2 regions of the Micromonospora sp. CA-263727 genome follow, and region 2 is predicted to be linked to the other one. Evidence: riboswitches for the same ligand, from Rfam matches in the RefSeq annotation. Region 2 holds a riboswitch; the other holds the start of a gene.
What was found. Region 2 has a riboswitch for S-adenosylmethionine ahead of ACQPYA_RS12590 (ABC transporter substrate-binding protein). Riboswitches for the same ligand answer to the same signal wherever they lie in the genome.
Positions count from the first base shown of each region.

Region 1 (7,056 bases), 3.5 Mb from region 2:
GGTCGACCTCTTGCCGGGTGACGATCGGCTGGTCAGAACGGACGTACGGTGGATCTCAGCTAATACTCAGGTTTCGGGCCGTACCGTGTGGCGAATGAGATCGCCGTTCCCGGTCGCGCGGATCCGCCGTGCCCTGCCCACCGGCCGCCGAGCCGTCGCCGCATCGGTGGCTGTCGCCCTGCTGGCGGCGGTGGTGGTCTGGGCGGTCTGGCCGGACCGACCGGGCTTCCGCACCGAGCCCGCGACGCTCACCGTCCGGTCCGGACCCGGCGGTGACGAGCCGGTCGACCTGGACACCACGCTGTACCTCCCGCGTGACGCGTCCACCGATCGGAAGGTTCCCGCGGTGTTGCTCGCCCACGGCTTCGGCGGCACCAAGGACTCGGTCCGCACCGATGCCGAGGAGCTGACCGACCGGGGGTACGCCGTGCTGACCTGGACCGCCCGGGGCTTCGGCCGCAGCGGCGGGCAGATCCACCTGGACCATCCCGACTACGAGGTACGCGACGCCCAGCGGCTGCTGGACTGGCTGGCGGAGCGGCCGGAGATCCGTACCGACGCGGCGGGCGACCCCCGGGTTGGCGTGGTCGGCGGCTCCTACGGCGGCGCCCTGGCGCTCCTGCTCGCTGCCCAGGACCAACGGGTGGACGCCATCGTCCCGATGATCACCTGGAACGACCTGTCCCGGGCCTTCCTGCCGGAGAGCACCGGCGGCGAGCCGACCACGGGAGTCTTCAAGTCCGGCTGGGCCGGCATCTTCTTCGGCGGTGGCGGAAACACCGGCTCCGGTCCGGCCGGGATCTCCGGCAACACCTCGGAGGCGCCGGAGGGCGCGCCCGCCTCCGCCGGCCCGCCGAGCCCGGCACCGGGCACCGCCCCGGGCGCCCCGACCAACGGCAGCGTTGCCGATCCCGCCTGCGGCCGGTTTGCCGCCGACATCTGCGCCGCGTACCTGCGCATCGCCGCCACCGGCCGGGCCGACCAGGCCGCCGTCGACCTGCTGCGGCGCTCCAGCCCGGCCGGCGTGCTGGACCGGATCAAGGCTCCCACCCTGCTGGTGCAGGGCGCGGCGGACACCCTCTTCCCGCTCGGCGAGGCGGACGCCAACGCCCGGGGCATTGCCGCGGGCGGCACCCCGGTCCGGGTCGCCTGGTTCACCGGTGGCCACGACGGCGGGTCGGGGCCGCGTACCGACTCCGACCGGGTGAAGTTCCTGACCGCGCAGTGGCTCGACCACTACGTCGCGGGGCTCGGGGCAGCCCCGGACGACACCTTCACGTTCTCCCGGATCGCCGGGTTCGACGCGATGGACCGTGGGCTGGTGGCGACCGGGTACCGCACGGCCGACTACCCCGGCCTGAACGGGGATTCCCGGCAGGAGGTTACGGTGGCCGGGCCGGCCCAGCGGGTGGCGAACCCACCGGGCGGAAATCCGGCCGCCATCTCCTCGGTGCCCTTCGCCGGCTCGCTGAGTTCCCTGCTCAGCGGCGTGGCCGGCGACATTCCCGGGCAGCACGCCCGGTTCGAGTCCGAGCCGCTGGCCGAGGCGTTGGACGTGGTCGGGACGCCGACCGTGCAGATCCGCGCCGCCTCGGCCACCGGTGAGGCCGTCCTCTTCGCCAAGCTCTACGACGTCGACCCGGAGGGTGCGGCCACCCTGCCGAGCGGACTGATCGCCCCGATCCGGCTGACCGGCCTGCCGGCGAGCATCGACGCCGCCCAGCCGGTGACCGTCACCCTGCCGGCGATCGTCCACCGGGTCGAGGCCGGCCACCGGCTCCGGCTGGTCGTCGCCACCTCGGATCAGGCGTACACCACGCCGATCGAGCCGACCGTCTACACGGTGGCGGCCGGGGACGCGCCGCTGAGCCTGCCGACCGTCAGCGCCAGCCCCATCCCGACCGAGGCGGTGCTCTGGCGCTGGGTGCTGGTCGGCCTGCTCGCCGCGATCGTGGTCGGGCTCGTCGTGCTCGTGGCCGTGCTCCGCCTGCGGCACCGCCGCCAGGACACCTCCGTCCACCCGGAGTACGCGGACACCCCGCTGGCCGTGCGCCATCTGCGCAAGGAGTACGCGGACGGCTTCGTCGCGGTCTCCGAGGTGGACTTCGAGGTGCATCCCGGTCAGGTGGTCGGTCTGCTCGGGCCCAACGGCGCCGGCAAGACCACCACGCTTCGGGTGCTGATGGGGCTGACCCAGCCGACCGCCGGCGAGATCTACGTCTTCGGGCACCGGCTGGTGCCCGGCTCGCCCGCGCTGTCGCGGATCGGCGCGCTGGTCGAGGGCCCCGGCTTCCTGCCGCACCTGTCCGGGCTGGAGAACCTCAGGGCGTACTGGCAGGCGACCGGGCGGCCGGCGACGGACGCCCACTTCGAGCAGGCGCTGGAGATCGCCGGGCTGGGTTCGTCGGTGCACCGGCGGGTGCGCAAGTACAGCCACGGCATGAAGCAGCGGTTGGCCATCGCCCAGGCCATGCTCGGCCTGCCGGAGCTGCTGGTGCTCGACGAACCGACCGACGGGCTGGACCCGCCGCAGATCGCCGAGATGCGCCGGGTGCTCCAGCGGTACGCCACCGACGGCCGGGCGGTGCTGGTCTCCAGCCACCTGCTCGCCGAGGTGGAGCAGACCTGCACCCACGCGGTGGTGGTCAACAAGGGGCGGATCGTCGCCTCCGGGCTGGTCGAGGAGATCGTCGGCGAGTCGCCCAGCGTGCTGTTCGAGGTGAGCGACCCGGCGGCGGCCCGGACCGTGCTGGACACGCTCGGTGGCGTGCGGGTGCTGGACGACTCCGACGGGAATCTGGTGGTCGACACCAACGGCACCGCCCGCAGCGAGGTCGTCGCCGAGCTGGTGCGGGCCGGGATCGGAGTGGACCGGGTGGTGCCGCGGCGCCGCCTGGAGGACGCCTTCCTCGCCCTGGTGGGCGAGACTTCTCGGGGAAGTGGGGACCGGTGATGGCGGGATCGACTGTCGAGCCGAAGCGGAGCGCGGCAGCAGTGGCGCCCTCGGGTGCGGCGGCCGGCTACCGGCCGTCCAGGACGCTGCCGTTCGTCGCGGAGTTCCGCCGGCAGGCGTCGCGGCGGCGTACCCAACTGGCGCTCGGCTTCATGGTGCTGCTGCCGCTGATCATCCTGATCGCGTTCCAGTTCGACTCCGGCGACGACGACAACGGAGGGGGCGAGTTCGGCAGCCTGGTCTCCTTCGCCACCTCCGGTGGGCTGAACTTCACCCTGTTCAGCATCTTCGTCTCCGCCTCGTTCCTGCTGGTCGTGGTGGTGGCGCTGTTCTGCGGCGACACGGTGGCCAGCGAGGCGAGCTGGGGTAGCCTGCGCTACCTGCTGGCGGTGCCGGTGCCCCGGGCCCGGCTGCTGGCGGTGAAGCTGCTGGTCGCGCTCACCTACTCGGCGTTGGCCCTGGTGCTGCTCGCCGGCACGGCGTTGTTGATCGGGACCCTGCGGTACGGCTGGTCGCCGCTGCGCAGCACGGTCGCCGCGCAGTTGGAGCCGGGCGAGGGGCTGCTGCGCCTGCTCGCTGTGCTCGGCTACCTGGCGGTCGTCCTGCTGGTGGTCGCCGGGCTGGCGTTCCTGCTCTCGGTGACCACGGACGCCGCGCTCGGCGCGGTGGGCGGCGCGGTGCTGCTCTGGATCCTCTCCAGCATCCTGGACCAGATCACCGCCCTCGGCGCGATCCGCTCCTTCCTGCCGACCCATTACAGCAACGCCTGGCTGGGGCTGCTCTCCACGCCGGTGCAGACCGACGACATCGTCCGGGGCGCGGTCTCCGCGATCTGCTACGCCACCCTCTTCTGGGGTCTGGCGTTCTGGCGCTTCACCCGCAAGGACATCACCAGCTGACGTCGACCACCAGCCGGCCCGGCGCCGGCTGGTGGTCGGATTGTCGCCGCCCTGCCGTGTGTGGTTGGGCGCTTCGGAAGTTTCGGCCGGTAGAGTGGTCTTGGGAGCGTTCCCACAGTGGGAGAATTAATCGACATTAATCGATGACTCTGGGCATTCTGATGGCACCGTCCATCTGCAACGGAGGTATCGGAATGCGAACTGACCGGTTCGGCGGGCCGGCCCTGTCCCTGTTCCGCATGGTGATCGGCCTGCTGTTTCTCTTCCACGGCCTGGCGTCGCTGTTCGGCGTCTTCGGCGGCAACCGGGGCAGCGGCGAGCCCGTCCCGCTCGGGCAGTGGCCCGGCTGGTGGGCCGCCCTGATCCAGGCGATCTGCGGTGCCCTGGTGCTCGTCGGCCTCTTCACCCGGCCCGCCGCGCTGCTGGCGTCGGGCTCGATGGCCTACGCGTACTTCGTGGTCCACCAGCCCGAGGCGCTGCTGCCGCTGCGCAACCACGGCGAGCTGGCCGTGCTCTTCTGCTGGTCGTTCCTCCTGGTCGCGGCGCTCGGCCCGGGTGTCTGGGCACTCGACAACCTGCGGCGGCGCGGCGACGCGCGGGTCGACCTCGGCGCGGGTGAGCGCCGGCCGGTGTCGGCCTGACGGTGGCGGCCCGGTCACCGGGCCGCCCGCGTCACGGCCGGCGAGCCCGGCCAGCACCGCCTGACGAGCCCATCGGGACACGTCAAGGCGGGTGAGGAATGGCTCACAGGCTGAGATTGGCGGGGGACGAGCGCGGCGGGAATGCCTAGACTCGGCGCTACAACTGCATACCTCATCCAGAGGGGCTGAGGGATACGGCCCGACGACGCCCCGGCAACCACCCCCCGCGCTCATCGTTGAGCGTCCGGCGGGGCAGGTGCCAATTCCGTCCCCGCCGCAGGGTGCGATGCGGGGAAAGATGAGAGGACTCTCGACATGACGTCGACGCTCGTCCCTTCCGGCATCGACACCACCGCCAGCCCCGCCCGCGCCCTGGTCTGTCGTGCCTGTTCGGCCCGCTATCCGCTCGCCGCCCAGCACGCCTGTTACGAGTGTTTCGGCCCGCTGGAGGTCGACTACGACCCGGCCGCCCTCGCCGCCGTCACCCGGGAGCAGATCGAGGCCGGCCCGCGCAACCTCTGGCGGTACGCCGCCCTGCTGCCCGCCGGCCAGGACCCGGCCACCCGGGTCACCCTGGATCCCGGGCTGACCCCGTTGGTGGCCGCCGACCGGCTCGCCGCCGAGTTGGGCATCACCGCGCCGCTATGGGTGAAGGACGACAGCGCCAACCCCACCCACTCGTTCAAGGACCGGGTGGTGTCCGTGGCGCTCAGCGCGGCCCGAGCGCTGGGCTTTTCGCGGTACGCCTGCGCCTCCACCGGCAACCTGGCCAACTCGGTCGCCGCGCACGCCGCCCGGGTGGGCGCCCCGTCAGTGGTTTTCATCCCCAGCGACCTGGAGCAGGGCAAGGTGGTGACCACCGCGGTCTACGGCGGTGAGCTGGTCGCCATCGACGGGTCGTACGACGACGTGAACCGGCTCTGCGGCGAACTGGTGGAGACCGACGAGTTCGAGGACACGGCGTTCGTCAACGTGAACGTCCGGCCGTACTACGCGGAGGGCTCGAAGACGCTCGGCTACGAGGTCGCCGAGCAACTCGGCTGGCGGATTCCCGCCCAGGTGGTCATCCCGATGGCCTCCGGCGAGCTGCTCACCAAGATTGACAAGGCGTTCAGCGAGCTGGTCGAGATCGGGCTGGTCGAGCCGCCGGCCGGCGGCTGGAAGGTCTTCGGGGCGCAGTCGGCCGGCTGCAACCCGATCGCCACCGCCCTGCACGCGGGGAGCGACACCATCACCCCGGTCAAGCCCACCGGTATCGCCAAGTCGCTCAACATCGGTGACCCGGCGGCCGGCCTGTACGCCCTCGAAGCGGTACGCCGCACCGGCGGGTGGATGGAGTACGTCGACGACGACGAGATCCGGGCCGGCGTACGGCTGCTGGCGCGTACCACCGGGGTCTTCGCGGAGACCGCCGGCGGGGTGACCGTCGCGGTCCTGCGCAAGCTGGTCGAGTCCGGGCGGCTCGACCCGGCCGCGGAGACCGTGGTCTTCAACACCGGCGAGGGGCTCAAGACGCTCGACGCGGTCGCCGGCCAGGCAGGCCCGACCCACCGGATCAAGCCGTCGCTGCGGGCCGCCCGCGACGCCGGTCTCCTCGGCTGACAGCGCCCGGCGTCGCAGCTGGCCGGGGCCCGAGTGGAGCACGATGGGCCGCCTGGACGGCTCGGGAGGATTCGCCGGGTAACTGGCTTTTAGCTGTGAGTATGAAAAACACGCCGTTGGGGACTTGACGGGCAGGAACCGGACGGCGCAAGATGCTCCGTGCGGGAGGGCGTTTCGCCGTAGACTTTCAGTCTTTACGACCCAGCGCCGGAGGCGTTGTGCGATCGTCCCTCCCGACCAACCTCCGAGCGGGCCAGCGGGAAATTCGCTGGCCCGCTCGTTTTTCGTGGCGCACGCTGCGGGGATGACCGTCACCATCACCACCTTCGGGCCCGCCGACGAGGCAGCCATCGAGCAGGCGTACCAGGTCGGTGTGGCGGCCACGGCCGTGGACACACCAGACTTCCCGCCCTCCTGCCGGCAGCGGTTCACCGCCACGGTCCGCCATCCGATGCCGGGCAACGCGCCGGTGAACCTGCTGGCCCGGCTCGACGGCGAGCCCGCCGGTCACCTCGCGCTCGACCTGCCGCAGCTGGAGAACACCGAGAACGCCTCGGCCAGCCTGGTCGTGCACCCGGCGTACCGCCGGCGGGGCGTCGGTCGGGCGCTCCACGAGCACGGCCTCGGCCTGCTCCGCGAGCGGGGACGCAAAAGGGTGACCGCGATGAGCCGGGCCCACCTGCCCGGCGAGCCCGACCGCCCGGCGCCCGCGACCGCGTTCGCCGCGGCCACCGGCGCGGTCAACGCCCTGGTGGACGTGCGGCGACGGCTGGATGTCGCCGATCTCGACCAGGCGGGGCTGGACGCGCTGCTGGCCGAGGCCCGGGCCAGGGCGTCGGGCTATCGCGTGCTGCACTGGCGGGGCCACACCCCGGACGACCTTGCCGCCGACGTCGCGTACCTCGACGGGCGGCTGCTGGCCGACGCGCCAATGGGCGACCTGGCCTGGGAGCCGGAGCAG
Region 1 is NZ_CP192031.1:6,501,688-6,508,743, reverse strand. It holds gene ACQPYA_RS28610 (alpha/beta fold hydrolase) at 95-2,953, shown strand; gene ACQPYA_RS28605 (ABC transporter permease) at 2,953-3,852, shown strand; gene ACQPYA_RS28600 (DoxX family protein) at 4,047-4,493, shown strand; SAM riboswitch class I at 4,663-4,798, shown strand; gene thrC (threonine synthase) at 4,809-6,095, shown strand; gene ACQPYA_RS28590 (N-acetyltransferase family protein) at 6,400-7,056, shown strand, end outside.
Region 1: another riboswitch for S-adenosylmethionine. It lies ahead of thrC (threonine synthase); the one in region 2 lies ahead of ACQPYA_RS12590 (ABC transporter substrate-binding protein).

Region 2 (7,056 bases):
GCGACGGCCGCCTCCAGACCGGCCGAGTGGGCGTGCGCCCCGGCGGGGAACCGTCCGTCGGCGAGGAGCAGCAGCATGGTCGAGGTGGCCATCAGAACAGGAAGTACCGCTGGGCCATGGGCAGTTCGGTCACCGGATCCGGTTCCACCACCTCGCCGTCGATCCGGACGGTGAAGGTGTCCGGGTCGACCTCGATGCGCGGCAGCGCCCCGTTCTCCGGCAGGTCGGTCTTGCCGCGCGACCGTACGTCGGCCACCGGCGCCACCCGGCGGCGCACGTCCAGCCGCAGCCCGGCCTCCAGCGCCGCGGGGGCCACGAACGCCAGGCTGGTGGCGGCTGCCGCGCCGCCGTACGCGCCGAACATCGGCCGGGGCAGCATCGGCTGCGGCGTCGGGATGGAGGCGTTCGCGTCCCCCATCTGGGCGTACGCGATCATGCCGCCCTTGATCACCAGGTGTGGTCGTACGCCGAAGAAGGCCGGCTCCCAGAGCACCAGGTCGGCGAGCTTGCCCGGCTCCACCGACCCGATCTCCTGGTCGAGACCGTTGGCCATGGCGGCGCAGATGGTGTACTTCGCCACGTACCGCCTCGCCCGGTGGTTGTCGGCGGCGCCGTCACCCGGCAGCGCCCCCACCCGGGCCTTCATCACGTGCGCGCTCTGCCAGGTACGCAGCACGACCTCCCCGACCCGGCCCATCGCCTGCGAGTCCGAGCCGATGATGGAGATCGCCCCGAGGTCGTGCAGCAGGTCCTCGGCCGCCATGGTGGAGGGCCGGATCCGGCTCTCCGCGAAGGCCAGGTCCTCCGGCACCGCCGGGTTGAGGTGGTGGCAGACCATCAGCATGTCCAGGTGCTCGGCCAGCGTGTTGCGGGTGTACGGGCGGGTCGGGTTGGTCGACGAGGGCAGCACGTTCGGCTCCCCGGCGACGGTGATGATGTCCGGCGCGTGCCCGCCCCCGGCCCCCTCGGTGTGGTACGAGTGGATCGCCCGGCCGCCGATCGCGCGCAGCGTGTCGGCGACGAAACCGGCCTCGTTGAGCGTGTCGGTGTGGATGGAGACCTGTACGCCGGAGGCGTCCGCGACGCGCAGGCAGGCGTCGATCGCCGCCGGCGTGGTGCCCCAGTCCTCGTGCAGCTTGAACCCGCCGGCCCCGGCCCGCAACTGCTCCCAGAGCGCCTCGGTGGAGACCGTGTTGCCCTTGCCGAGCAGCAGCACGTTGACCGGGAACGCGTCGAGCGCCTCGTGCATCCGGGCCAGGTGCCAGGCGTTCGGGGTGACGGTGGTGGCGCGGGTGCCCTCGGCCGGCCCGGTCCCGCCGCCGACCAGGGTGGTGACCCCACCGGCCAGGGCCTCGGTGACGATCTGCGGGCAGATCAAGTGCACATGGGTGTCGACCGCGCCGGCGGTGAGGATCCGGCCGTTGCCGGCGATCACCTCGGTCGCCGCTCCGATCACCAGATCCGGGTGGACACCGTCCATGGTGTCCGGGTTGCCGGCCCGGCCGAGCGCGACGATCCGGCCGTCGCGCAGCCCCACGTCGGCCTTGACCACTCCCCAGTGGTCGAGGACCACCGCGCCGGTGATGACGGTGTCCAGGGCGCCCTCGGCCCGGGTGGCCCGGGACTGGCCCATCGACTCGCGGATCACCTTCCCGCCCCCGAAGACCGCCTCGTCGCCACCGGCGCAGTGGTCGTGCTCGACCTCGATGAGCAGGTTCGTGTCGGCCAGCCTGATCCGGTCGCCGGTGGTCGGCCCGTACAGGGCGACGTAGCGATCCCGTTCCACGATGCTCATGCCGGCCCTCCGCTTCGCTCCGCGCCGTCATGAGGCACCACCACACCGCACCGACGATTCGCTCGCTGACGCTCACTCATGCCCGCCCTCCGTCCAGCGGGCCGCCGCACTCACCGCGCAGCCCGGGGACGATCCGGGCGCCGCCGAGCGGCACCAGGTCCACCGTGCGGCTGACACCCGGCTCGAAACGCACCGACGTGCCGGCCGGTACGGCGAGCCGTTGCCCCCAGGCGGCGTCCCGGTCGACGTCCAGCGCCGGGTTGGCCTCGGCGAAGTGGTAGTGCGAGCCGACCTGCACCGGCCGGTCGCCGGTGTTGACCACCAGCAGCGTGGTCACCGGACGACCGACATTGATCTCCACCGGCCTGGCGGCCGGCAGGATCTCCCCCGGGATCACGGGATCGGGTGGTGCACCGTCACCAACTTGGTGCCGTCCGGGAACGTCGCCTCCACCTGCACCTCCCTCAACAGCTCGGGGATGCCGTCCTGGACGTCCTCCCGGGTCAGCACGGTGCGGCCGGCGGCCATCAGGTCCACCACGGACTTCCCGTCGCGGGCGCCTTCGAGCAGGAAGGCGGTGATCACCGCGACGGCTTCCGGATAGTTGAGGCGCAGGCCGCGGTCGCGGCGACGCCGGGCGACGTCGGCCGCCACGTGGACGAGCAGACGGTCCTGCTCGTGGGGGGTGAGATACAAGGGTGGCTCCCGGTGGAGGTCCGCGCTCCCCGGCACACCGTCGGCCCGACGCCTCTGCGCGCCACCGCACGGTTCGGGGTTCGCCCGCCGACACACCACCACGCGTCCGCGGCCCGGGAGTTCCACCCTCCCGGCCCACGTGGTGGACCACCGGCGGTGTCTTGTCGGATGCGGACCGCACCGCCCACCGCTGAGCCGACCGTAAGGGATCACGCGGGTCGTCGGCAACACCCACCGGGTACGGCATCGACACGCATCACGGCACCGCGTCCGGATCGCTATCCTTGCGGGAATGACGCGGTACCTCATGGTGCCCGGGCGGGGAGTGCCGAAACCGGACCACTGGTCGCACGATTGGGTCAGGGAGCACCGGGGATATCGCTGGGCACCCGAGCCGCCCGGGCCGCCCTACCTCGGCGCCGAGCGGGTCGCCGCGCTAAACGCCGCGATCAGCGCCAGCGACGAGCCGGTGATCCTCGTCGCGCACAGCGCGGGGTGCCTGACCGTCGCCGTCTGGGCCAGTCAGCACGTCGGCCCCGTCCGGGCCGCCCTGCTGGTCACGCCGCCGCACCTGGATCCGGACTGGAGACCCGCCCCGGAGGAAGAGGTCGATTTCTTCATCGGCGACGTGCCCCGCGAGCCGTTGCCGTTCCGCTCGATCCTGGTAGCCAGCCGCACCGACCCATTCGCCACGTTCGCCCAGTTCGAGGGGTACGCGCGAGACTGGCGCTCGGAGCTGCACGACGCGGGTGCGGTCGGACACCTCGACTCCGGGACCGGGTACGGACCATGGCCCGAGGGCCAGCGTCTGGTCCGCTCGCTGGCCCGGTCGACGCAGCCCCGACGGTGAGCGTGAGGGGCGTCATAACGGGTGGACGTTGCCCCGTCACCGGCTGCTAGCCTCGGCGGCAGGTCATGAGCGCCAGCGTCAAGCCCCGGCTCGCTGGCCGGCAACCCTCGTCCGCGCAGGGGTGCCCCGGGTGAAGACCAGGCATCGGAGCAGCCTCCGGTGCAAGCGTGGCCTGGTTCCCAGGTCATCCCGATCTGGAGGAGAACCATGCCGTACCGCGATCGACCTGGGGCCTGCCTGCGCCTGACCCGGCGCCGGCACGTCGACATGATGCGGGTCTGTAGCGCCGCGTGTAGCTGACCGCGCCGTTACCCCTCACGACCCGTCCCTTTTCTGACCGACCCATCCCAGCGGTCCGCCCTGCGGCGGACCGTCGGTGTGGCACGCCCGTGCCCGCCGCCGCTCAACCAGGAGACACCTGTGCGATTCCTTCCTGCCCTGACCCGGGCCACCGCCGTCGGCACCGCCGCCGTCCTCGCCGCCGCCACCCTCACGGCCTGCGGCGCGGACTCCGCCGGCCGTACCGACAACCCGTACGACCTGCTCCAGCCGGGGGTGCTGCGGGCCGGCACGCTCAGCGACGCGCCGCCGAACGTGTACCTCAAGGACGGCAAGTTCACCGGCTTCGACAACGACCTGCTGGTCGCCGCCGCCGACCGGATCGGGCTGAAGGTGGAGTTCGTCGGCACCGACTTCTCCGCCCTGCTCGCCCAGGTCGGCAACCGCAAGTTCGACATCGGCAGCTCCTCGATCACCATCACCGAGGCGCGGAAGAAGACCGTCGACTTCGGCAACGGGTACGACTTCGGCTACTTCGGCCTCGACGTGCCCGCCGGCTCGACGCTGACCAGCTTCGACGAGTTGCCCGGCAAGCGGGTGGTGGTCGTGCAGGGCACCGTCCAGGACGACTACGCCACCGGCAAGGGTCTCGACCCGGTGCGGGTGCCCGACTACAACGGCGCGATCAACCAGCTCAAGGCCGGCACCGCGGACGCCTGGATCGCCCCCGCCGAGATCGGCGAGAAGACCGCCGCGGACAGCGGCGGCAAGATCACCGTTGCCGCGAAGCTGCTCAGCCCGGCCCCGACCGCGTACGCCTTCGCCAAGAGCAACGACGCGCTGCGCGAGGCGCTGGACAGGGCCCTGGACGAGGTCATCGCCGACGGCACCTGGACCCGGTTGCAGGAGCAGTACTACCCGGGCCGCCCGATCCCGGCCGACTTCGCCCCGGGCAGCGGCAACGTGGTGGCGCCCTCGACGTCGGCGGCGCCTTCGGCATCGGCCGCTTCCTGAGGTAGGACGACGAGCGAGCAGGGCGGAGGTCGACCCGTGGATCCGTTGCGCACCCTGTGGGAGACGTTCTTCGACTGGGAGTCGATGCGCGAGGCGCTACCCGAGATGCTCACCGTCGGGTTGCCGAACACGCTGATCCTGGCGGTCACCGCCGCCCTGCTCGGCTCGGCGCTGGGCATCCTGCTGGCCGTGGCGGGCATCTCGCGTACCCGCTGGTTGCGGTGGCCGGCCCGGGTCTACACCGACGTGTTCCGCGGCCTGCCGGCGGCGGCGACGATCCTGCTGATCGGCGTCGGCCTGGCGCCGCTCGGCATGCAGGTGTGGGGACCCAACCCGTACCCGCTGGGGATCCTGGCGCTGTCGTTGATCGCGGCGGCGTACATCGGTGAGATCTTCCGCTCCGGCATCCAGTCGGTGGAGGCCACCCAACTGGAGGCGGCCCGCGCGCTGGGCTTCTCCTGGGGCGAGGCGATGCGGGTGGTGATCATCCCGCAGGGCATCCGGCGGATCCTGCCGGCCTGGGTGAACCAGCTGATCGCCCTGATCAAGGATTCCAGCCTGGTCTACTTCCTCGGCCTGCTGGCCAGCCAGCGGGAGCTGTTCCGGATCGGGCAGGACTACGCGGCCAACACCGGCAACCAGTCGGCGCTGCTGCTGGCCGGGCTCTGCTACCTGGCGCTGACCGTGCCGCTGACGCACGTCGTCAACTGGATCGACCGGCGGCTGCGGCACGGCCGGCCGGCCACCGGAGCGGCCGACCACGATCCCGACGACCTCGACCTGGCGCTGCCCGGCGCGGCGGGAGGAAACCAGCGATGAGCAGTTCGGTCAGTCTGCGCCTGCGCGACGTGCACCTGGCCTTCGGGCGCAACCAGGTGCTGCGCGGGGTGGACCTGGACGTGGCCCGGGGCGCGACCGCCTGCGTGATCGGCCCCTCCGGGTCGGGTAAGTCAACACTGCTGCGAACGGTCAACCGGCTGCTCGAACCGGATCGCGGTGACGTGCTGCTGGACGGGCGCAGCGTGCTGCGTGACGATCCGGACGCCCTGCGGCAGCGGGTCGGCATGGTGTTCCAGCAGTTCAACCTCTTTCCGCACATGAGCGTGCTGCGCAACATCACCCTCGCGCTGCGCCGGATCCGCAGGCTCGGTGAGGACGAGGCGGTGGCGGTGGCCCGTACGCACCTGGACCGGGTGGGGCTGGCCGCGAAGGCCGACGCCCGGCCGGCGCACCTCTCCGGCGGGCAGCAGCAGCGGGTGGCCATCGCCCGCGCGCTGGCCATGCAGCCACAGGTGATGCTTTTCGACGAGGCCACCTCGGCGCTGGACCCGGAGCTGGTCAAGGGCGTGCTGGCCCTGATGGCGGACCTCTCCGCGCAGGGCATGACCATGGTGGTGGTGACCCACGAGATGGGCTTCGCCCGGGAGGTCGCCGACACGGTCGCCTTCATGGACGCCGGCGTGGTGCTGGAGGCCGGCGAGCCGGCCGCGCTCTTCGAGGCGGCCCAGCACCCCCGCCTACGCCGCTTCCTCTCCCAGGTGCTCTGAGACCCGCGCGGGTGGTGCCGGATGTGCATAGAGCTTGATCGTTTGCGGTTGAGTGACTCGTTTGGCGGCGTGTCGAGTCACTCGACCGCAAACGATCAACGGGGTCAGGTGGGGGTGTCGCGGTGGCGGAAGGTCTTAAGGGCGGCGGTCAGCAGCAGGGCGGCGAGCAAGGTGAGTACTACCAGCGGCGGCACGGTGACGTCGGTGGCGGGGGCCGAGGGTACGTGGGTGTAGGGCGACAGGTTCAGCACGGCCTGGGGCAGGTCGAGCACCGCGCCCAGCTGGCCGAGCAGCAGGAAGCCGATCAGCACCGTCCAGCTCAGCGCGACCGACCAGCGCGGCAGCGCCCCGAACAGGGCGGCCACCAGCCCGGCGACCACCAGCAGCGCCGGCAGCCGCAGCAGCGCCGCGCCGGCCAGTTCGGCGGTCCAGCCGATCGGGTCGCCGGCGGCCAGGCCGTACCCGAGGCCGGTGGTGACACCGGCCAGCAGCAGCAGTGCCAGCGCGCCGAGGACGGCGCCGAGCACCTGGGTGCCGAGCCACCGGGTGCGGCTGACCGCCGTGGCGAGCAGCGCCTCCAGCACGCCGTCGGCCTCGTCGCCCCGGGTACGCAGCACGGCCTGCACGACGTACGCCCCGATGGTCAGCGCGAACAGCCCGAGCATCGCCGCCAGGTACGCCTTGACCAGCTCCGACCCGCCGCCGAGCTGGGCGATCGCCTCGGCCGCCGCGGGGTTCTCGGCGATCATCGCGTCGATCTCGTTGCCGGCCACGCCGAAGGAGAGGCCGAGCACCGCCACGGCGACCGCCCAGCCGGCCAGCGTGCCGCGGTGCAGCCGCCAGGTCAGGCCGATCGGGCTGAGCAGCCCGGACGC
Region 2 is NZ_CP192031.1:2,835,366-2,842,421, reverse strand. It holds gene ACQPYA_RS12615 (urease accessory protein UreF) at 1-92, opposite strand, end outside; gene ACQPYA_RS12610 (urease subunit alpha) at 92-1,795, opposite strand; gene ACQPYA_RS12605 (urease subunit beta) at 1,872-2,192, opposite strand; gene ACQPYA_RS12600 (urease subunit gamma) at 2,189-2,491, opposite strand; gene ACQPYA_RS12595 (RBBP9/YdeN family alpha/beta hydrolase) at 2,784-3,341, shown strand; SAM riboswitch class IV at 3,403-3,515, shown strand; gene ACQPYA_RS12590 (ABC transporter substrate-binding protein) at 3,762-4,634, shown strand; gene ACQPYA_RS12585 (amino acid ABC transporter permease) at 4,671-5,453, shown strand; gene ACQPYA_RS12580 (amino acid ABC transporter ATP-binding protein) at 5,450-6,181, shown strand; gene ACQPYA_RS12575 (ABC transporter permease) at 6,286-7,056, opposite strand, start outside.